DNA from 3 places in the Streptomyces sp. NPDC001410 genome. Region 1 is predicted to be linked to each of the others. Evidence: riboswitches for the same ligand, from Rfam matches in the RefSeq annotation. Region 1 holds a riboswitch; each other region holds the start of a gene.
The links. Region 1 has a riboswitch for cobalamin ahead of ACFY3C_RS29925 (prenyltransferase/squalene oxidase repeat-containing protein). Riboswitches for the same ligand answer to the same signal wherever they lie in the genome.

Region 2: linked by a shared signal. The riboswitch ahead of ACFY3C_RS07815 (CbtB-domain containing protein) and the one ahead of ACFY3C_RS29925 (prenyltransferase/squalene oxidase repeat-containing protein) in region 1 are both predicted to bind cobalamin.
Region 3: linked by a shared signal. The riboswitch ahead of ACFY3C_RS12915 (ribonucleoside-diphosphate reductase subunit alpha) and the one ahead of ACFY3C_RS29925 (prenyltransferase/squalene oxidase repeat-containing protein) in region 1 are both predicted to bind cobalamin.

What each region holds. Positions count from the first base shown of each region.
Region 1 is NZ_JBIAWE010000014.1:238,310-245,105, reverse strand. Features, by position in the region: gene ACFY3C_RS29940 (ABC transporter ATP-binding protein) at 1-136, opposite strand, end outside; gene ACFY3C_RS29935 (energy-coupling factor transporter transmembrane component T) at 133-1,302, opposite strand; gene ACFY3C_RS29930 (SCO2322 family protein) at 1,295-1,948, opposite strand; gene ACFY3C_RS29925 (prenyltransferase/squalene oxidase repeat-containing protein) at 1,945-3,174, opposite strand; cobalamin riboswitch at 3,284-3,419, opposite strand; gene ACFY3C_RS29920 (hypothetical protein) at 3,575-4,621, opposite strand; gene ACFY3C_RS29915 (XRE family transcriptional regulator) at 4,871-5,473, shown strand; gene ACFY3C_RS29910 (hypothetical protein) at 5,597-6,196, shown strand; gene ACFY3C_RS29905 (MAB_1171c family putative transporter) at 6,196-6,796, shown strand, end outside.
Region 2 is NZ_JBIAWE010000003.1:259,732-266,527, reverse strand. Features, by position in the region: partial or broken gene ACFY3C_RS07840 (short-chain fatty acyl-CoA regulator family protein) at 93-368, opposite strand; gene metE (5-methyltetrahydropteroyltriglutamate--homocysteine S-methyltransferase) at 428-2,731, shown strand; gene ACFY3C_RS07830 (histidine phosphatase family protein) at 2,857-3,435, shown strand; gene ACFY3C_RS07825 (hypothetical protein) at 3,442-3,795, opposite strand; gene ACFY3C_RS07820 (CbtA family protein) at 3,888-4,640, opposite strand; gene ACFY3C_RS07815 (CbtB-domain containing protein) at 4,662-4,883, opposite strand; cobalamin riboswitch at 4,920-5,062, opposite strand; gene ACFY3C_RS07810 (MMPL family transporter) at 5,179-6,796, opposite strand, start outside.
Region 3 is NZ_JBIAWE010000005.1:276,894-283,689, reverse strand. Features, by position in the region: gene ACFY3C_RS12915 (ribonucleoside-diphosphate reductase subunit alpha) at 1-2,127, opposite strand, end outside; cobalamin riboswitch at 2,251-2,405, opposite strand; gene mctP (monocarboxylate uptake permease MctP) at 2,542-4,152, opposite strand; gene ACFY3C_RS12905 (DUF3311 domain-containing protein) at 4,149-4,415, opposite strand; gene ACFY3C_RS12900 (GntR family transcriptional regulator) at 4,552-5,316, opposite strand; gene nagB (glucosamine-6-phosphate deaminase) at 5,488-6,273, opposite strand; gene ACFY3C_RS12890 (TetR/AcrR family transcriptional regulator) at 6,441-6,796, shown strand, end outside.

The DNA.
Region 1 (6,796 bases):
GCACCGTCGACTTGCCGACCCCGGACGGGCCGACGAGCAGCACGAGTTCGCCCTCGGGGACCTCGAAGTCCACGCCCCGGACGGTCGGTTCGGCCGCGCCCTCGTAGGTGACGCTGACCTCCTCGAAGCGGATCACGACGGCTCCTTGGAGTCCTGGGGGTCCTTGGGGACGATGAAGGCGGGCAGCAGGGCCGGCAATACCGCGGCCGCGGGCCACAGGGGCAGGGTGGGGGCCACCAGAGGTACTACGCCGGGGTGCAGCGCGTCCGGGGCGCGTACGGAGGCGAGCGCGAGCAGCGCGGCGACCACGGCACCCGAGCCCGCGACCAGCCACGCGTGCACACCCCACGGCTCCGGGCGGTACCGGGTGCGCGGGGTGCGGCGGCCGCCCAGGCGCAGGCCCGCGAGCGCGGCGACGACCCCGGCTCCCAGCACCGGCAGCCCGTACGTGCCGCCCTCCGCGGTGAGCAGCCCGTACGTCCCCGCACACACGCCGAGCAGGCCGCCGAGGGTGAGCGCGGACGTCGTACGGCGCACCCGGGCGGGGACGGCGGCGGTACGGCCGTAGCCGCGGGCGTCCATCGCGGCCGCGAGGGCGACCGAACGCTCCAACGCGCCCTCCAGGACCGGCAGTCCGACCTGGAGCAGGCCCCGTACCCCGCGGTCCGGGCGGCCGCGCAGCCGGCGGGCGGCGCGCAGCCGCTGGACGTCGGCGATCAGGTGCGGCGCGAAGGTGAGCGCCACGACCACGGCCACGCCGGTCTCGTACAGGGCACCGGGCAGGGACTTGAGCAGACGCGCCGGGCTGGCCAGGGCGTTGGCGGCGCCGACACAGATGAGGAGGGCGGCGAGCTTCAGGCCGTTGTAGCCGGCGAAGAGCAGCGCTTCCGCGGTGACCTCACCGCCGAGCTGGATGCCCTGCGCCCAGTGGGGGAGGGGCACTTCGGGGAGGGTGAGCAGGACGTGCGTACCGGGGATGGGTGAGCCGAGGACGACCGTGAACGCGAGGCGGATGAGCAGCACGGCGACGGCGAGCTTGGCGAAGGCGGCGTAGGAGCGGGCCCAGGGCGCGCTGGAGCGGTGGGTGGCCACCACGTAGCCTGCCGCGGCTATGAGGAGGCCGAGGAGGAGCGGGTTGGTGGTCCGGGTGGCGGCCGTACCGAGCCCGAGCGACCAGAGCCACCAGGCGCCGGGGTGGAGCGGTGCCGGCCGCGCCCCGAAGGGACGCGGGCTGTGTCGATCTGCGGCTCCGCCGTGTGGGCGCGACCAGCCCCCACCGGACCGCGCCCGGGGACTACGCATCCCGGCGCCGCCGGGCCTGCCACACCGCCGCCCCTGCCAGGAGGACGACCGCGCCCACGCCGATCGGCAGGCCGAGGGAGGGGCCGCTGTCCTTCTGCCGGGGCTTCTCGCCGACAGGCGTCGCCTTCTTCTCCGTGTCGTCGGCGGACACCTGCTCCCCGCAGCCCTTGTGGGGATACCCGGCGATCGCGCACAACAGGGCGTTGGTGTCGTAGCGGAGCGGCTTTGCGGTGGCTGCCAGGGCCTCGGCCGTCGTCGCGTCGGGGGAGACGCGCGCGCAGGCGGTGCGGCGGGTGGGCGGGGTCTCGCCGGACGGGGCGTCCGCGGGCGTGCCGAAGTCGATGACGAGGGCGACCCGCTTCGTACCCGGCTTCGCGGGCGTCCCCGCGCAGATCGTGGCGAAGTCCGCCGTGCCGCGCGGCCGGCTGGCGTCCGCGGAGTCCTCGCTCACCGCGAAGCGGAAGCCCTGGATCGCGCCGTCGTCGGGACGGGCGGTCGACGGGCCCTGGGTGGCGTACGTCCAGCGGCCGCCGTCCCGCTCCCAGAACGACCAGTAGCGGTAGCCGGTGGCGTGCGCCTGGGCGGCACCGGCGAGGAGGACGAGCGCGGCGACCAGCAGGGCCGCGGCACGGCGGACGGCGGTCACAGCTGCTGCCGCTTCCGGCGGCCGCTGAGCAGGATGCCGATGCCGACGCCGAAGACGAGGCCGGCACCGACGATCCACCAGACACCGATGCCCGAGTCGTGCTCGGCGCGCTTGCCGGGCTCCGCGGTGGCGGCGGCCTTCTGCGGCGCCGGGCCCGTCGCGTTGAGCGCCTGCGCCAGGTCCGTGCCGCCGAAGTCGTGCGGGTCCTCACCCATCGCGTGCGCGGCGAAGACCAGCTCGGCGTAGGCGGCCGGGCCGCTCTGCTCCGCCCACTTCGCCGCGTTCTTCTCCAGCCAGGCGTACGGCTTCTTCGCCTGCCCCGCCCAGCCCTTCGCGGCGAGCGCGACGACCGCGTCCGCCGTGTTGCCGTAGTCGGGCTGGTCCTTGGCCCCGGGCAGGGCGGACTTCAGGTACCCGTCGGGGTTCATGGCCTTCCCCAGATAGGCGGCGCCGTCGCTCGCCACCTCCGCCGGGGTGGGCTTGTCGGAGTTGCGGCAGATGGAGCTCTGCTCCGGGGCCTTCCCGGCCTTCGGCGCGAACCCCTTGCCGAGCGCGCCCAGCACGCCGGCCGCCGTCGCGTCCGCGTTGGCGACCAGCTTGCCCTTCTTGTCCGGCTGGTAGGCGAGCGCTCCGCCCCCGGTGCCGTCGCACGGCATGGACAACTTGGCCAGCAGGTCGTACGGGCTCTTGCCCTGGGCGTGCAGCTTGGCGGGGTCCTGGCCGACCGCGGCGAACGCGCCGATGGCGACGCCGGTGGAGTTGGTGTCGCTGGGAGCGCCGGGTGAGTAGCCCCAGCCGCCGTCCTCGTTCTGCAGCGTCGTCAGCCAGACCAGAGCCTTGCGGACCTCGGCGTCGTGACCGCCGACCGCCTGCAGCGCCTGGACGGCGGCGGCCGTGCTGTTGGTGTCGGGCTGGGCGCCGCCCTTGCCCTCGCAGGGCTTGGCGGTGTCGGCCCGGAACGCGGCGAAGCCGCCCTTGTCGCACTGCTGCCCGACCAGCCAGTCCACGGCCGAGCCGGCCGGGCGGTAGCCGAGCGTCCGCTGGGCGAGCAGGGCGAGCGACTGGCGCCAGACACCGTCGTACGTGGGGTCCGTCTTGCCGAACAGACCGGCCGGGATCGTCACCTTCGGAGGCGCGGACGGGGACGGGTCGGCGGCCATGGCGGGTGCGGCGGCGGCCAGCACACCTACGGCGGCGAGAGCCGCTGCACTGCGGCGGACGTTCATGGTCGGCGACTGCCTCTCCTGCGGGGAACCGGCAGCGCACGGGAACACCCGGGCGGCTCGGCTCCGTAAACCTCGACGGTGCCGTGCGCTGCGGGTCGCCGCGCACGCGAGCCGGTCAACGTCCCGGGCGGGGCAGTCCGGCTCACCGTCCAGGACGGACAGTTCACGGTTGCGGGTCAGCGCCGGAATTGCACCGGCTTCCCCCCGTACAGGTGTGATGACGACGCCGCCACTTTACCGGCAGCCGTGCGCGGCCCGAGGGGTGGCTGTGGGCACACGGAGACGGTGACCGGGGTCACGGCCATGGCGGCTGCGGGGAGAACGGGGGGAGGCGTGGCGCCCGGGCGGCGGGTACGGGATCGAAGGGGCTTGGCTGCCGCGGGCGTTGGCCCGACAGGCCCTACGCCGCGTACGGCCGGGCCGGTGGGGTGACGGCCACGGTCAGGTGGCGGGCCATGCGGCGCAGGGTGTGCGCGCAGTCCGTCGGGGTCTCGCCCTCCGCCACCCAGTGCGCGAGGCGGTCCTCGGGGTCGGCGTGGGCGGCCGCCGTGACGTGGTCGCCGGGCTGCCGGGTGAGGACCATGCGCTCGGCGGACGGCTCGTACGCGGCGGCCGGGTCCATGTCCAGGTGGGTCAGCCGGCCGGTCGTGGCCGGGTAGGCGAACTGGATCGAGGCCGCCCGCTGCCGGGTCGGCGCCATGTCAGGGAGCCGGCCGACGGCCAGAGCGGCGGCGGCTCGGGCGAGGTCGACGCCGGTGGCCAGCTCGACCAGCAGCGGGATCAGATCGCCGGGCAGGTGCGGGACGACGTCCGTGACGCGGGGTCCGCGGGCGGTGAGCCGCAGGCCGATGTGGGCGACGGTGTGCGCGAGACCGAGCGCGCGCACGGTCCGCTCCACCGTCTGCCGCAGGAAGCGATTGTGCAGCAGCCCGTCGTGGGCGTGCACGGAGTGCCGCAGTGGCTGCCGGGCGGGCGGCGGGCCCGGTGCCGTACGGGTCAGTGCGGCGATGCGGACCTCGTCGTCCAGGACGACGGTCTCGGCGCGGACGAGCGGGGCGTCGGCGTCCTCCCGGCCGGCCGGGGGAATCCCGTGCCGGGCGAGCAGCACCTGGGCCGCGGCCGGGTCGGCGCAGGCGACGGCCGTCTCGTACGGGATGCCGGGCAGGCCGAGCCGGGCCGTGATGCGTGCGGCGGCGGGCAGGTACTCCCTGGTCCAGGTCAGTACGCCGCTCACCCGGTGCCGTAACGCGTAGTGCGCGACCGCCTCCGCGGTGGCCGCCTCCTGGCCGGGGTCCACGGCGATGTGCCCGGCCAGGTACGGGCGTGCCCAGACGGGCGGGAACGGGTCGACCAGCACCACCGGGTGGACCGCCGCGATGCGCTCCAGCGGGTACGCGTCGTACGCGGCCCGGTGGCTCACTCCGAGGAGCAGGACGGCATGCGGCATCGAAGGCTCACCTTCGTGGGGAGAAGGCGGACAGAGGTACGCCCCGGATGCTGCTCCCCCATAGGCAGCACCCGAGGCGGGTCGATCTTGCTCTCTGTGCCCCGATCCTCACCCACCGCACCGTCAACTGTCAACGATTGCTGCCTAATTCCGCAGTGGGTGTTGTCACGTCTGGTCGGCGCACGGGCGACCGGGTAGCCTCGCGTCAGCTCAGCCACGGAACGGACGACACGCCCAGGGGGGACCTCGGTGAGTGACGCCTACGCCCCGCTGGCCGACGTACTCGACCGCCTCGGCGAGCTGACCGGCCGGCCCGGCCGGCTGCCGGAGGTCCTGGACGTCGCCGGCCTCTCCCACCGCACCGGCATCCCGGTCGGCGTCGTCGTCGAGCTGCTCTCGGGCGGCCGGGTGCCGGAGGGCTGCCTCGCAGGGCGGGTGCGGCAGCGGCTGGACTTCGTCCGCGAGACCCGGCGCCGGCCCGACGGCAAGCGGTACTCGCTGGACGAGCTGGCCCGGATCGCCGGAACCAGCCGGCAGTGGCTGAGCGAGTGGCGCAAGAGCGGCCTGCCGAGCCTCGAACACATCGACCGGCTGCGCAGGTTCTTCGGTCTGCCCGCGGGCTTCTTCACCGCGGACGAACAGGAGGCGCTGCAGGAGGCGTTGCAGCCGGTGCTGCAGGACCTGGAGGCGGAGGCGGACCCGCTGCTGCGGCTGCGGGAGAGCGGACTGGTCCGACTGGCCGCGCGGGCCCCGCAGATGAACGCCCGTCAGCTGGCCACGCTCGCCGATCTGGCGGAGATGATCATCGCGTCGGAGCAGGCCGGGCAGGCCGGGGGCGCCGGGCGTGCCTGATGCGCTTCCGGCCGTAACTGATCCAGTTCTGGCCGTAAATGATCGTTGCGGCTGCGGGAACGTGCCGTTACCGTCGTCCCCGCCTTATGGTCGCCGCACGCCCGCCGACCGCAAGGACGACGCATGAGCCCCGACAGAGCGCCGAAGTCCCGCAGACCCACCAGGTCGCCGAAGCGGTTCCTCGACCGGCTCGTCCGTGACACCGCCCGGACACTGACCCCGCCCACCGAGCCGAAGGCGTTCCTGCACGCGGTCTGCGCCACGCTCAGCCCGCAGCTGGACCGCCCGGTCCGGCTGAAGTTCGTCACCTTCCCGCCGGGCCTGGACGTCTCCGGGGTCACCTTCGCCATGGACGAGCAGTACGTCGTCGTGGTCGAGGACCGGGCGCCCGACGAGCACAAGTTCGTCATCGCGGGGCACGAGATCGGCCACATCCACTACCAGACGCTGGACGTGCACTACCCGGCCGGCATGCCCGCCGCGGCCCGCCGGCTGCTCGCCCAGGCCGAGGACGACATCCCCTGGGACCAGGTGGTCGCCATGGCCACCCGGTCGCCCGCCGCGGCGGCGGCCGAGGCGGAGTGGGAGGCCGAGGAGTGCGGGCTGCGGCTCGCGGCGAAGTTCTCCAAGGTCGTCGGGCCGGGCGCGGCGGCCGGGCGGACGACCCAGGACACCCTCACCGGACGGCTGTCGTCCTCGCTGGGCAACATCGGCGGGCCGTGATGCGCTGGGACATGGCGGGTTCGTTCGCCGCCTACGCCGTCCCCGCGGTGCTGCTCGCGGTGGCCTTCGTCATCAAGCTGCCGCTGCTGCGACGGGCCTGGCAGGACCCGATCCTGCGGGCCACCGCGCTGCTGCTCGGCATCGGCGCGGTCGTCTTCGCCTCGCTGCCCCCGGGCAACCTGCACGGCATCAACGAGATCACCGGCGTCCCCAACTTCGCGGGCCTGTGGGTCTATTCACTCCTCACCGCCTACTGCGGGGCCTGCCTCTGGCTGATCATCACCTGGCGCGAGCCCCCGTCCGCGGTGCGCGGCCGGCGTACCCGCACGGTCTGGATGGTCTACGGCGCCATCATCCTCGGCCTGTGGACGACGTTCCTGCTCGGCGACCACCACGTGGAGCGGCTGCGGGACCTCGACACCTACTACGCCAACACGCCCTGGATGCGGGAGTTCGCGCTGCTCTACCTGGTCGCGCACATGGTGTCCGCGCTGGTCGCGGCGGGCATCCTGTGGGCCTGGTTCAAGGAGGTCGAGGACACCTGGCTGCGCCGGGCCGTGGTCTTCCTCCAGGTCGCCTACGCGCTCGGGCTCATCTTCG
Region 2 (6,796 bases), on a different contig from region 1:
CGGGAGGGTCACGTTCTCCCTCGCCGACGCGACGAAGTGCCGCACGAACTCCTCGCACCCGGTGCCGGGCACGCCCTCGGCTCGGGCACCCGTCAAGGGGCCGTCCCCATCACCGGATACGGGACAAAGGTGCTGGTGTTCTGGTCGATGCTCAATGGGCGGCCGAGGGGCGGTGCCGCGCGCTGGGGGCAGTCGAGGCGTTCGCAGACGCGGCAGCCCATGCCGATGGGGGTGGCTGCGGAGGCGCTGGCGAGGTCGAGGCCGTCGGAGTAGACGAGGCGGTGGGCGTGGCGGATCTCGCAGCCGAGGCCGATGGCGAAGGTCTTGCCGGGTTCGCCCCAGCCGCCGCGGTGCCGGGTGAGGGCGCGGGTCGCGCTCTCGTCCCGTCCCCGGGATCTCAGGGATCCATCTCGCGAAGGAGATCTCCGTGACCACCAAGCCCGCAGCCGCGGCAGCACGGGCCACCGTGTACGGCTACCCCCGTCAGGGACAGAGCCGGGAACTGAAGAAGGCGATCGAGGGCTACTGGACGGGCCGCGTCACCGCGGACGCCCTGCGTGCCACCGCCGCCGAACTGCGCCGCGCCACCTGGCGGCAGCTCGCCGAGGCCGGCATCGACGAGGTGCCGACCGGCGACTTCTCGTACTACGACCACGTACTCGACACCACCGTCATGGTCGGCGCGATCCCCGAGCGGCACCGGGCCGCCGTCGCCGCCGATCCGCTCGACGGGTACTTCGCCATGGCCCGCGGCACCCAGGACGCGGCGCCGCTGGAGATGACCAAGTGGTTCGACACCAACTACCACTACCTGGTCCCGGAACTGGGCCCGGACACGGTGTTCACGGCCGACTCGGCCAGGCAGGTCGCCGAGCACGCGGAGGCCCTCGCCCTGGGACTCACGGCCCGGCCCGTGCTCGTCGGGCCCGTCACCTACCTGCTGCTCGCCAAGCCCGCGCCCGGCGTGGCGCCCAGCTTCGACCCGCTCACCCTCCTCGACCGGCTGCTGCCGGTGTACGCCGAGATCCTCGCCGACCTGCGCGCGGCCGGTGCGCAGTGGGTGCAGCTGGACGAGCCCGCGCTGGTCGAGGAGCGCACCCCGGCCGAACTGGACGCCGTGGCTCGCGCCTACCGCGATCTCGGCGCGCTGACCGACCGGCCCAAGCTGCTGGTCGCCTCCTACTTCGGCCGGCTCGGTGAGGCCCTGCCGGTGCTGGCCAAGGCGCCGGTGGACGGACTCGCCCTGGACTTCACCGAGGCCGCCAACCTGGAGGCGCTCGCTGCGGTCGGCGGGCTGCCCGGCAAGCGCCTGGTCGCGGGTGTCGTCGACGGCCGCAACGTCTGGGTCAACGACCTGGAGAAGTCCCTCGCCACGCTCGGCACCCTGCTCGGCCTGGCCGGCCGGGTCGATGTGTCGGCCTCCTGCTCGCTGCTGCACGTCCCCCTCGACGCTTCAACGGAGCGGGACATCGCACCGCAGATCCGGCGCTGGCTCGCCTTCGCCCGGCAGAAGACCGCCGAAGTCGTCACCCTGGCCCGCGGACTGACCCGTGGCCCGGACGCGATCGCCGCCGAACTGTCCGCAAACCGCGCCGACCTCGCCTCCCGGGTCGGCTCCCCCATCACGCGCGATCCGGCCGTCCGCGCCCGCACCGCCGCCGTCACCGCCGCGGACGCCCGCCGCTCCCAGCCGTACCCCGAGCGGTCCGCCGCCCAGCGCGCCCACCTGCGCCTGCCCTTGCTGCCGACGACGACCATCGGCTCCTTCCCGCAGACCGGCGATCTGCGCACCGCACGGGCCGACCTGCGTGCGGGGCGCGTCGGCACGGAAGGCTACGAGGAGCGCATCAGGGCGGAGATCCGGGAGGTGATCTCCTTCCAGGAGCAGGCCGGCCTGGACGTCCTGGTGCACGGCGAGGCCGAACGCAACGACATGGTCCAGTACTTCGCCGAACAGCTCTCCGGCTACCTCGCCACCCGGCACGGCTGGGTCCAGTCGTACGGCACCCGTTACGTCCGCCCGCCGATCCTGGCCGGCGACATCTCCCGCCCCGAACCGATGACGGTGCGCTGGACGACGTACGCCCAGTCCCTCACCGACCGCCCGGTCAAGGGCATGCTCACCGGTCCGGTCACCATGCTCGCCTGGTCGTTCGTCCGTGACGACCAGCCGCTCGCCGAGACCGCCCGCCAGGTCGCCCTCGCCCTGCGCGACGAGGTGAACGACCTGGAGGCGGCGGGCACTTCGGTGATCCAGGTCGACGAGCCCGCGCTGCGCGAGACCCTGCCGCTGCGGTCCGCCGACCGCCCGGCCTACCTGGAGTGGGCCACGGAAGCCTTCCGGCTCTCCACCAGCGGCGTACGCCCGTACACCCAGATCCACACCCATATGTGCTACGCCGAGTTCGGCGACGTCGTCCAGGCCATCGACGCCCTCGACGCCGACGTCATCAGCCTGGAAGCCGCCCGCTCCCACATGCAGGTCGCCCGTGAACTCGCCGCCTACGGCTACCCGCGCGAGGCCGGACCGGGTGTCTACGACATCCACTCCCCGCGCGTGCCCGGCGCCGCCGAGGCGGCCGACCTCCTGCGCCTCGGGCTCAAGGCCATCCCCGCCGAACGCCTGTGGGTCAACCCGGACTGCGGGCTCAAGACCCGCGGCTGGCCGGAGGTACGGGCCTCCCTGGAGAACCTGGTCGCCGCGGCTCGGACCGTGCGCACGGAGATCTAGTCACCGAGCCCGCCCCGGCCGTACCGACCGGGGCGGGTCTGCACGGCCGCAACGCATGCCCGTACCGTCGTAGGCACGCAGTCCAGGACACCCCGCCCCGCGGCGGAAGCAGGAGGAAAAACCGCGTGACCAGCCGTGTCACTCTCATCTCACCCGCGACCACGCCCTCGCTGCGGCGGGCCCGTTTCGACGACGGCGACTCGATCGAGGACAGCGCGGCGGCACGGGCCAGGTCGGCGGCCGGGTCCCTGCCCGCAGCAGGCCGCCTCCTCGCCTCTCCCAGCGTGCGCTGCCGGGAGACGGCCGCCGCGCTCGGCCTCGACGCCTCGGTGGAACCGGAGCTCTCGGGTCTGGACGTGGGCCGGTGGCGAGGGCGGACGCTGGACGACGTCGGTGCCGTCGAGCCGGAAGCAGTAGCCCGCTGGCTGGCCGATCCCGGGGCTGCACCGCATGGCGGCGAGTCGGTGCGGGAGCTGTGTGCGCGGGTCGCGCGCTGGCTGGAGACGAGTGGGCCGGCGGACGGCAGGACGATCGCCGTGGTGGAGCCCGAGGTCGTACGGGCTGTGGTGGTGCACGCGTTGGGCGCACCCGAGGCGGCGTTCTGGCGCCTCGACGTCCCGCCGCTCACGGCGACGGAGGTCACCGGCCGGTCCGGGCGCTGGAACGTGCGGCTCGGACACGGCCTCGCCCAGCCTGGCGAGTGACAGCGGTCAGAAGGTCGCGTCCCGATGGCGACGCAACAGTGCCGCTATCGCGCACCGCAGGCAGTCGGTGTCCGTGTCGCCGGTCGTGCCGTGGTTGACGTGGCAGTCGGGCATCGCCCGCCGGCCCGGGCCCTCATCCCGGGTGCCGCATACGGTCGTTGGGCCACCGACCAGGGCCTCCAGCTCGTCGAGCAGTCTCTCGGTCCGCTTGACCTGCTGGGCGAGCACCCGTACGCGCGCGCTCTGGCCGCCGATCTGGCGTCGGCTGGCGATGAGTTGGGCGTACTCCTCCATGGTCAGGGCGACCGCCTCACGTCCGCCGAGCGTGATATGGCGCGGTTCGGGACGTTGTCTGGCCACTCGGCTCCTCCGCTCGTCGCCTCCGCCGGTGTCCCGGAAACGCGAGAGGGCCCCCGGACGGTTCCGAAGGGCCCTGTCGTGTCCTGAAGGGATCAGTGCGTGGCGGGAACTCTTCGCCCGGACGCGGCGGTCGCGGGCTTCGGGTTCAGCTGCCGCTCGGCCAACTCGCCGAAGAGCAGGCCGAATCCGCCCCACAGAACGGCCTGGATGGCCAGTGCGGAGAGGCGGAACCGCCACAGCAGGGTGGCCGGGAAGTCCTTCGGCACCTCGTTGACGACCGGCAGGAAGGCGTAGGCCAGGCCGATCGCGACGGCGAAGGCGGCGACCGCGAGGACAGTCGCGTACCAGGTGCCCAGGGTGGGTGCGAGGCGCTTGCCCAGGATGGTGGCGGCGACCGCCAGGAGCACGCTGAGCAGCATCATCAGGAAGTACAGGGTCGTCCGCCTGCCGATGGTGTCGGGCTCGCCGACCGACGGCGGGTTGGCCGGGTACTTCAGGAACGGGACGACGTACACGGCGAGCAGCGCGCAGCCGGACAGCAGCAGTGCGGTCGCCCGCGGGCTGAAGCGGCCGACACGGCCGAGCGCGACGCAGAAGGCGAGCGCGGCGATGCCGCCGAAGGCGACCCCGTAGACGAGGACACCGGTGGCGAGGCCCAGGGTGGACTGCAGGGAGCGGGAGACGACCTCCATCCCGTGCTCGTGAGTGTGGGCGTCCTCGAAGCTGATCGCGCTGTCGACGTTCGGCTCACCCAGGAAGTAGGCGGCGACCAGGGCGAGCACGCCGGCGGCCAGGCCGGCGAGCATGCCCCGGACGAGAAGGTTTCTCACGGTTGCGGAGTTCATGGCTGAGCGGCGTCCCTCGCGTCAGTGGCAGGGGAAGCCGAGCAGGTGGCGTGCGTCGTGCACCCACTCGTGGACGTCCGTGCCGTTGAACACGGAGGTGGCGCCCTGCTCGGCACCGACGAAGTACAGCAGGACGAGCATGAGGATGCCGAAGAAGACCGCCCACGGAGCGATCGCCTTGAGCGGCAGCGTGGCGGGAACGGCGGGGGTGGTGGCTGTCGGCTGGGCGACGGTCTGCGCCATGGCAGGACCTCCTCTGGGAGTTCGCGTCCCATCTCGGTGGTGCACATGACGACGGCCACGGGTCTGACTCACGGGACACCCAGGGGTGTTCCGCATACAGTGGCGCGACCGTTCCGGATTCCCACCGGCTTCCGTCTCGCCGTCGTCGATATCGGACAGACCGTACCGCGTGGCGCGTGCATGGCCAAGACCGCGTCGTCCTTCGTGATCTTCCTCTCGCGTCGGCCGCTGCGATGACGGCGGGTCGGGTCTGCCGGGCTGTGCGGCCCGGCAGACCTGCTCCGTCCTCGTGCCGCTAGCCGCGGCGGCCCGACGGATCGGGTGCAACCGTGTCCCGGTTCTGGCCGGGAACCGAACCGGTGTCAGGCGATCCGGCACCGGCCGCTTCCCGTGCCTGGTCCCCGTGGCCCGGCCACCACGCCGCGTGGCCGATCAGCGCGGTGAGGCTCGGCGTGAAGAACATCGCCATCACGAAGGCGGCGACCGCGATGCCGAAGGAGACCGCGAAACCCATCTCCGTCAGCAGCGAGTTGCCCGCCAGCATCATGGTGGCGAAGGTAGCCGCCAGGATGAAGCCGGCCGCCGCCACGGTCGGCCCGGCGTGCCGGAGCGCCATGCCGGCCGCCTCGCGGGGCTCGCGGCCCTCGCGGGCCTCCTCGCGGAGCCGGGCGATCATGAGGATGTTGTAGTCGGTGCCGATGGCGACCACGAACAGGTACATGATCACCGGGAGCATGAACATCAGACCCGAGTGCCCCTGCCCCTCCTGGAAGATCCAGACCGTGGCACCGAGGGTGGCACCGAAGCCGAGGCCCACCGAGGCCATCAGGTACCAGGGGGCGACCACACTGCGCAGCAGCAGCCCCAGGATGATCATGATGAGGAGGGCGGCGACGGGGAAGACCGTCCGGTAGTCGTGATTGACGGCCGTGGCGATGTCCTTGTAGATCGAGGACATGCCGCCGACGACGGCTTCGGTGCCCTTGGGGGCGTCGGAGTGCGCGACGTCGCGCACCTCGCCCACGGCATCGATCGCCTTGTCCGTCGACGCCTCGTACTTGAGCGTGACGGTGAAGTCGGCGGTGGTGCCGCCCTTGTTCAGCTGGGTAAGGCGGGCGTTCGCGACGCCGTCCACAGCCCCGAGCTTCTGCGCGTACGCGTCCAGGCCGGACTTGTCCAGCTGCTGGCCGTCGGTGCTGGACAGGAAGACGTCGGTGGGTGCGGCGGCGCCCGCCGAGTACGCCTTCTGCATCTCGTCCTGGACGACCATGGACTCCTTGGTCTTGGGCATGGAGCCCGCCGCCAGGTCGAACGTGGCGTTGAAGCCGAGGGTGCCGAGCGACAGTGCGACCAGGACGAGGCCGGACACCGCGGCGGTCAGCGCCGGACGGCGCTGCACGCCGCGGCCGAGGGCGGCGAACCGGGCGTTCTCCGGCTCCCGCTGCCAGGACTTGGAGGGCCAGAAGACCTTCGGTCCGATGAGCGAGACCACGGCCGGGATCAGGGTCAGGCCCGCGACCAGCGTGGCGGCGACCGCGATGGCGAGTGCCGGGCCCATCTGCTTGAGGAAGCCGAGCGTGGACAGCACCAGCGCGAGGAAGGCGATGATGACCGCTCCGGCGGCCGAGGCGATGGCCTCGCCGACCCGGTCGACCGCGTTGATCATGGCCTGTTTCGGCTCGTCGCCGGCGCGCAGGCGCTCGCGGTAGCGGAACATCAGGAAGAGGAAGTAGTCCGTGCCCACGCCGAAGAGCACGACGATCAGGATCGACGAGATCGAGCTGTTGGCCTGCAGGTCGAACAGCTTGGTGGCGTAGGCGATCAGGCCGTTGGCGACGGCCGACACCAGGCCGATCAGGACCAGGGGGAGGATCGCAAGGATCGGCGCACGGAAGATGATCAGCAGGGTGACC
Region 3 (6,796 bases), on a different contig from region 1:
GGTGCGGGCCGCGGCCATGTCGATCAGGCCGCGCTGCGGGATCTCCCACGCCGTGCGGTACAGCGCCCGCACGTCGGCCGGGATCCACGCGAAGTCCTGCACCGAGCCGTTGGATTCGCGCAGCGCCTCACGGGTGCGCGCGTCCCAGACGCCCAGCTCCTTGAGGTCCTGCACCAGGTAGGAGTTGACCTGCAGGAACTCGCCGGACAGCGTCTCGCGCTTGAACAGGTTGGAGACCTGCGGCTCGATGCACTCGTACACGCCCGCGATGGACGCGATGGTGGCGGTCGGGGCGATCGCCAGCAGCAGCGAGTTGCGCATGCCGACCGCGGCGATCCGCTCACGCAGGGCCGCCCAGCGCTCGGGCCAGGTCAGGCGGACGCTCGGGAAATGGTCGGGGTGCAGGACACCGCGGGCGGTGCGGGTCTTCTCCCAGGCCGGCAGCGCGCCGCCCCGCTCGGCCAGGTCGGCGGAGGCCTCGTACGCGGCGAGCATGATCCGCTCGGCGATCCGCGTCGACAGGGCCTTGGCCTCGGCGGAGTCGAAGGGCAGGCGCAGCTTGAAGAAGACGTCCTGCAGACCCATCGCACCCAGGCCCACCGGACGCCACCTGGCGTTGGAGCGGCCCGCCTGCTCGGTCGGGTAGAAGTTGATGTCGACCACGCGGTCGAGGAAGGTGACGGCCGTGCGGACGGTCTCGTCGAGGCGCTCCCAGTCGATGTCCCCGCCCTGCACGAAGGCACCGAGGTTGACCGAACCCAGGTTGCAGACCGCCGTCTCGCCGTCGTCGGTGACCTCCAGGATCTCCGTGCAGAGGTTCGAGGAGTGGACGACGTGGCCCGCCTCGGCCGTCTGGTTGGCGGTGCGGTTGGCGGCGTCCTTGAAGGTCATCCAGCCGTTGCCGGTCTGCGCGAGGGTGCGCATCATGCGGCCGTACAGGTCACGGGCCGGGATGGTCTTCTTCGCGAGCCCGTTCGCCTCCGCCTTGCGGTACGCGGCGTCGAACTCCTCACCCCACAGGTCGACCAGCTCCGGCACGTCCGCCGGGGAGAACAGCGACCACTGCTCGTCGGCGTTGACCCGGCGCATGAACTCGTCCGGGATCCAGTGCGCGAGGTTGAGGTTGTGCGTACGGCGGGCGTCCTCACCGGTGTTGTCGCGCAGCTCCAGGAACTCCTCGATATCGGAGTGCCAGGTCTCCAGGTACACCGCGGCAGCGCCCTTGCGCCTTCCGCCCTGGTTCACGGCGGCCACCGAGGCGTCCAGGGTCTTCAGGAACGGGACGATGCCGTTGGAGTGCCCGTTGGTGCCGCGGATCAGCGAACCACGGCTGCGGATGCGGGAGTACGACAGACCGATGCCGCCGGCGTGCTTGGAGAGACGGGCGACCTGGTGGTAGCGGTCGTAGATGGAGTCCAGCTCGTCCAGCGGGGAGTCGAGGAGGTAGCAGGACGACATCTGGGGGTGCCGTGTGCCGGAGTTGAAGAGCGTGGGGGAGGAGGGCAGGTAGTCGAGGCGGCTCATGAGTCCGTAGAGCGCGGCTACTTCGTCGACGGAGCGGGTCGTGTCGTCCTCGGCGAGACCCGAGGCGACGCGCAGCATGAAGTGCTGGGGCGTCTCGATCACCTGGCGGGTGAGGGGGTGGCGCAGCAGGTAGCGGCTGTGCAGGGTGCGCAGCCCGAAGTAGCCGAAGCGGTCGTCGCCGGCCGCGTCGATCAGCGTGTCCAGACGCTCGGCGTGCAGCCGTACGAACTCCGCCGTACGGTCGGCGACCAGGCCCTCGCGGTGGCCCACGGCGACGGACTCGGTGAAGGACGTCACGCCCTGCGAGGCGGCCTCGGCGCGGATCGAGATGGTCAGCAGCCGGGCGGCCAGCCGGGAGTAGGCGGGGTCGTCGGAGATGAGGCCGGCGGCCGCCTCCGTGGCCAGCTCGCGCAACTCCGCCTCGTCGGCCCGGGCGGACCGGCCCCGCAGCGCGGCCGCGGCGACCCGGCCGGGGTCGGCGTCGGGGAGGTCGGCGGTCAGCTCGGTCAGGGTCCGCAGCAGCGCGGCACCGGGACCGTCGGTCTCCACCGGAGCTGCGGTCGCCTGGACGGCTGAAGCCGGGTCGGCTGGCGCGATGGTCACGTGGGGCTCTCCCTCGCTCGGCACAGGGCCTGGCGGAGGGCAGGGGCAGCACGAGCGCGCACGGCGTCGCGTCCACCGGCCCACTCCACGAGGCCCGGACGTCTGAAGGCACCCGGACCGGACGGCCGGGCGCGCGCTGACGGCAGGTACTCGGACTGAACAGGCGTGCGGATGCACGCAAGTACACCGTTGCGGGACAGTTCCGGATTCGCACCGGATTCCCCTGTGGCGACAGCGAGGATGAGCATACATCTAGTGCCGGGTTGTGGTGTCACCCCCAGATGTTGTGTCTGTTGCGTGTCGTGACGGCTTCAGAGGGTCAACAGCGGGCCGCCGTGGTGCTTGTTGTCGGCGGCCCGCTGCGGGTCGATCGGGGTTGCTCGCTCGGTTCTTCGCGCCCCTTCGGGGCGCGTTTCAGTGCCCGGCGCCTGCCGTGGCCGGCGGAAGTTCCACCTGGACCCCCGCGTCGCCCGCGTCCGCCGTGTAGTCCTCGGGGCGGGTCTCGTCGAGGCCCTCGGGTGCCTTCAGAGCCTTCAGGACGAAGGTCAGGACCACCGTGACGGCGACGTTCAGCACGAAGGCCGTGAGGCCGATGTAGCCGATCTCACCGAGCCCCGGGATCTCCTTGGCGGAGCCGCCGAAGTGCTTCTGGGTCGGCGAGGCCACCCCGTACGCGGCGACCGTGCCGTAGACCATGCCGACCGCCCAGCCGGCCAGCAGCGCCCAGCGGTGGCACCAGCGGGTGAACAGGCCGCCGACCAGGGCCGGGAAGGTCTGCAGGATCCAGATGCCGCCCAGTAGCTGGAAGTTGATGGCGACCGTCTTGTCCATGGTGAGCACGAAGACCAGGGCGCCGACCTTGACCAGCAGCGACACGAGCTTGGAGACCTGGGCCTCCTGCTTCGGCGTGGCGTCCGGCCTGATGAAGTCCTTGTAGATGTTGCGGGTGAAGAGGTTTGCCGCCGCGATGGACATGATGGCCGCGGGCACGAGGGCGCCGATGCCGATCGCCGCGAACGCCACGCCCGCGAACCAGTCCGGGAACATGTCCTCGAACAGCTGCGGAATCGCCAACTGCCCGTTGGTGACGTTCACTCCGGCCGCGATCGCCATGAAGCCGAGCAGCGCGAGCAGGCCCAGCATCAGCGAGTACAGCGGCAGGATCGTGGTGTTGCGCCGGATCACCTCACGGCTCCTGGACGAGAGCGTCGCGGTGATCGAGTGCGGGTACATGAACAGCGCGAGCGCCGAACCGAGCGCCAGCGTGGCGTACGTCCACTGGCCCGCGGGGGCCGGTACGAGCCCGCCCGCACCCGCCTTCGTGAACTTCTCGCCTGCCTTGGCGAAGATGTCGTCGAACCCGCCCAGCTTGATCGGGATGTAGATGATCGCCACCGCGATGACGATGTAGATCAGCGTGTCCTTGACGAACGCGATCAGCGCGGGGGCGCGCAGGCCCGACGAGTACGTGTACGCGGCCAGCACGCCGAAGGCGATGAGCAGCGGCAGGTCCTTCACGAACCAGTTGGTGTTCTCGCCGCCGCCGACGCCCATCACGTCCAGCACCGCCTGGATGCCGACGAGCTGGAGCGCGATGTACGGCATCGTCGCGAGGATGCCGGTGACCGCCACGGCCAGCGACAGGCCCTTGGAGCCGAAGCGGCCGCGCACGAAGTCCGAGGTCGTCACATAGCCGTGCTTGTGCGAGACCGACCACAGGCGGGGCAGGAACGTGAAGATCAGCGGGTATACCAGGATGGTGTACGGCACGGCGAAGAAGCCGGCCGCACCCGCCGCGTAGATCGCCGCCGGCACGGCGACGAAGGTGTACGCCGTGTACAGGTCGCCGCCGAGCAGGAACCAGGTGATCCAGGTGCCGAACGACCGTCCGCCCAGGCCCCATTCGTCCAGGGAGTGCTCGTTCTCGGCCCTGCGCCAGCGGGCGGCCAGGAAGCCCATGACCGTGACGGCCAGGAAGAAGAAGATGAAGACGCCGAGAGCGACGCCGTTGACGCCGTTCTTCACTGCGCCGCCCCCTTGCCCTGAGTGGCCCTGCGGGCGCTCTGGTCACGCTGCCAGAGCTTGTACGCGAGCATCGTGAGCGCGGTGGAGATCAGCACCCACAGCATCTGGTACCAGTAGAAGAACGGGATCCCGATGAACGCGGGGTCCGTCCTGGCGTACGAGCCCACCCACAGCATCGCCACGAAGGGCGCGACGAGACACAGGCCGATGATCACGCGGGCCGGTGTCACCACCGGCGGTCTCACTTCAGGCGTTTCGGACATGCCACGGCTCCGTCCCCTGGTTGATCACCTGTGTAATGCGCAGGCAATCTAGGTGACGGTGTCGTGGCAGCGGAAGACCTCGTCCGTATAACGGTATGTCGATTTGGAGGTTGTGGCGTGAAGACGCCAATTCCCCTCAGTCCTGCGGGCGCTTGAGTCTCGCCACGAACTTGTACCGGTCGCCTCGGTAGACGGAGCGCACCCACTCCACCGGCTTGCCCTCGCGGTCCAGGGAGTGACGGGAGAGCATCAGCATCGGCAGGCCCACGTCGGTGCCGAGCAGGCCCGCCTCGCGCGGGGTGGCCAGGGAGGTCTCGATGGTCTCCTCGGCCTCGGCGAGATGGACGTCGTAGACCTCGGCGAGAGCGGTGTACAGGGACGTGTACTTCACGAGCGACCGCCTGAGGGCCGGGAACCGCTTGGCCGACAGATGGGTGGTCTCGATCGCCATCGGCTCGGCGTTGGCCATGCGCAGCCGCTCGATGCGCAGCACGCGTCCGCCGGCCGTGATGTCGAGCAGCTCGGCGAGCCGGTCGTCGGCCGTGATGTAGCCGATGTCGAGCAGCTGCGAGGTGGGCTCCAGGCCCTGGGCCCGCATGTCCTCCGTGTACGAGGTGAGCTGCAGCGCCTGCGAGACCTTCGGTTTGGCGACGAAGGTGCCCTTGCCCTGGATGCGCTCGAGGCGGCCCTCGACGACGAGCTCCTGCAGGGCCTGGCGGACGGTGGTGCGGGAGGTGTCGAACTCGGCCGCCAGCGTGCGCTCGGGCGGGACCGGCGTGCCCGGCGCCTGCGTCTCCGTCATGTCGAGCAGATGCTTCTTCAAGCGGTAGTACTTGGGCACGCGCGCGGTACGGACCGTCGTCCCGGCCTCGTTCTCCGCACTGCCGACGTCGGTGCTCATGCTCTGCCTTCCCGGCTCCTGATGCCGAAAGCGACCGACATCCCATCGGCCACGGCTCACATCGTGGCACGGCTTCGTGTGTCAGGGCTCCACCCGCACGCTCCGTGATCTCCTCTATATACCGTCGCACCCGTTGTTGGTCTAGTCCAACGGCTGGTGCGCCGGTACCGGCTAGATCCCCTGCCAGTCCGGCTTGTTCGCGTAGGTGTGCCGGAAGTAGTCGGCCAGCTTGAGCTTGGACGCGGCGGCCTCGTCCACGACCACCGTGGCGTGCGGGTGCAGCTGGAGCGCGGAGGCCGGGCAGACGGCCGCGACCGGGCCCTCGACGGTCGCTGCGACCGCGTCCGCCTTGCCCTCGCCGGTCGCGAGCAGCACCAGGTGCCGGGCCTCCAGGATGGTGCCGATGCCCTGGGTGATCACATGGTGCGGCACCTGCTCGATGTCGCCGTCGAAGAAGCGCGCGTTGTCGATCCGGGTCTGCTCGGTCAGCGTCTTGATCCGGGTACGCGAGGCGAGCGAGGAGCAGGGCTCGTTGAACCCGATGTGCCCGTCCGTCCCGATTCCCAGCAGCTGCAGGTCCACACCGCCGGACTCGGCGAGCGCCCTGTCGTACGTCTCGCACGCCGCCTGGACGTCCTCGGCCGTGCCGTCCGGCCCCATGAACGCGTCCATCCCGATGCCGAGCGGCTCCAGCACCTCCCGGCGCAGCACCGAGCGGTAGGACTCGGGGTGCTCGGCGGGCAGCCCCACGTACTCGTCGAGCTGCGCTATTCGGGCCCGCGCGGTGTCCGCGACGCCGGAGCGCACCTTGGCGGCCAGTGCCTGGTAGATGGGCAGCGGGGTCGAGCCGGTGGCCACACCGAGCAGGGCGTCGGGCTTGCGCCGCAGCAGCTGGGCCATGGCCTCGGCGATCAGCTCGCCGCCCGCCGCCGCGTCCGGAACGATGACAACTTCCACGCTGGGCCTGCCGTTCTGAAGAGGGCCTGAGAACAGGGGAGAGGTCGGAGCAAGAGTCTCTATGTGGTTTAGACCAATCTAGCAGAATCGGACTCCTGGGCCCAGGTGGGACGTCCGCTGCAACACTCCGCCGACATTTCTCTAGGGGGCGCTATAAAATGCACCCCATGGTGACCAGCGAGGACACGAAAGCGCAGGCCAAGCCCGCCAGGACGCGCGGCCGCCCGCGCTCCTTCGACCGTGCCACCGCGCTGGAGAGGGCGCTCATGGCCTTCTGGGAGCACGGCTACGAGGCCACCTCCGTCTCCGACCTCACCCGGATCATGGGCATCGGCGCCCCGAGCCTCTACGCAGCCTTCGGCGACAAGCGCAGCCTGTTCGAGGAGGTCGTCCGGGTCTACGCCGACACCCACGGCGCCTTCGGCGACCGCGCCCTTGCCGAGGAGCCCACCGCCCGCGCCGCCGTCGCACGCACGCTGCGCGAGGCCGCCGCCGAGTACACCGACCCCGCCCACCCCTACGG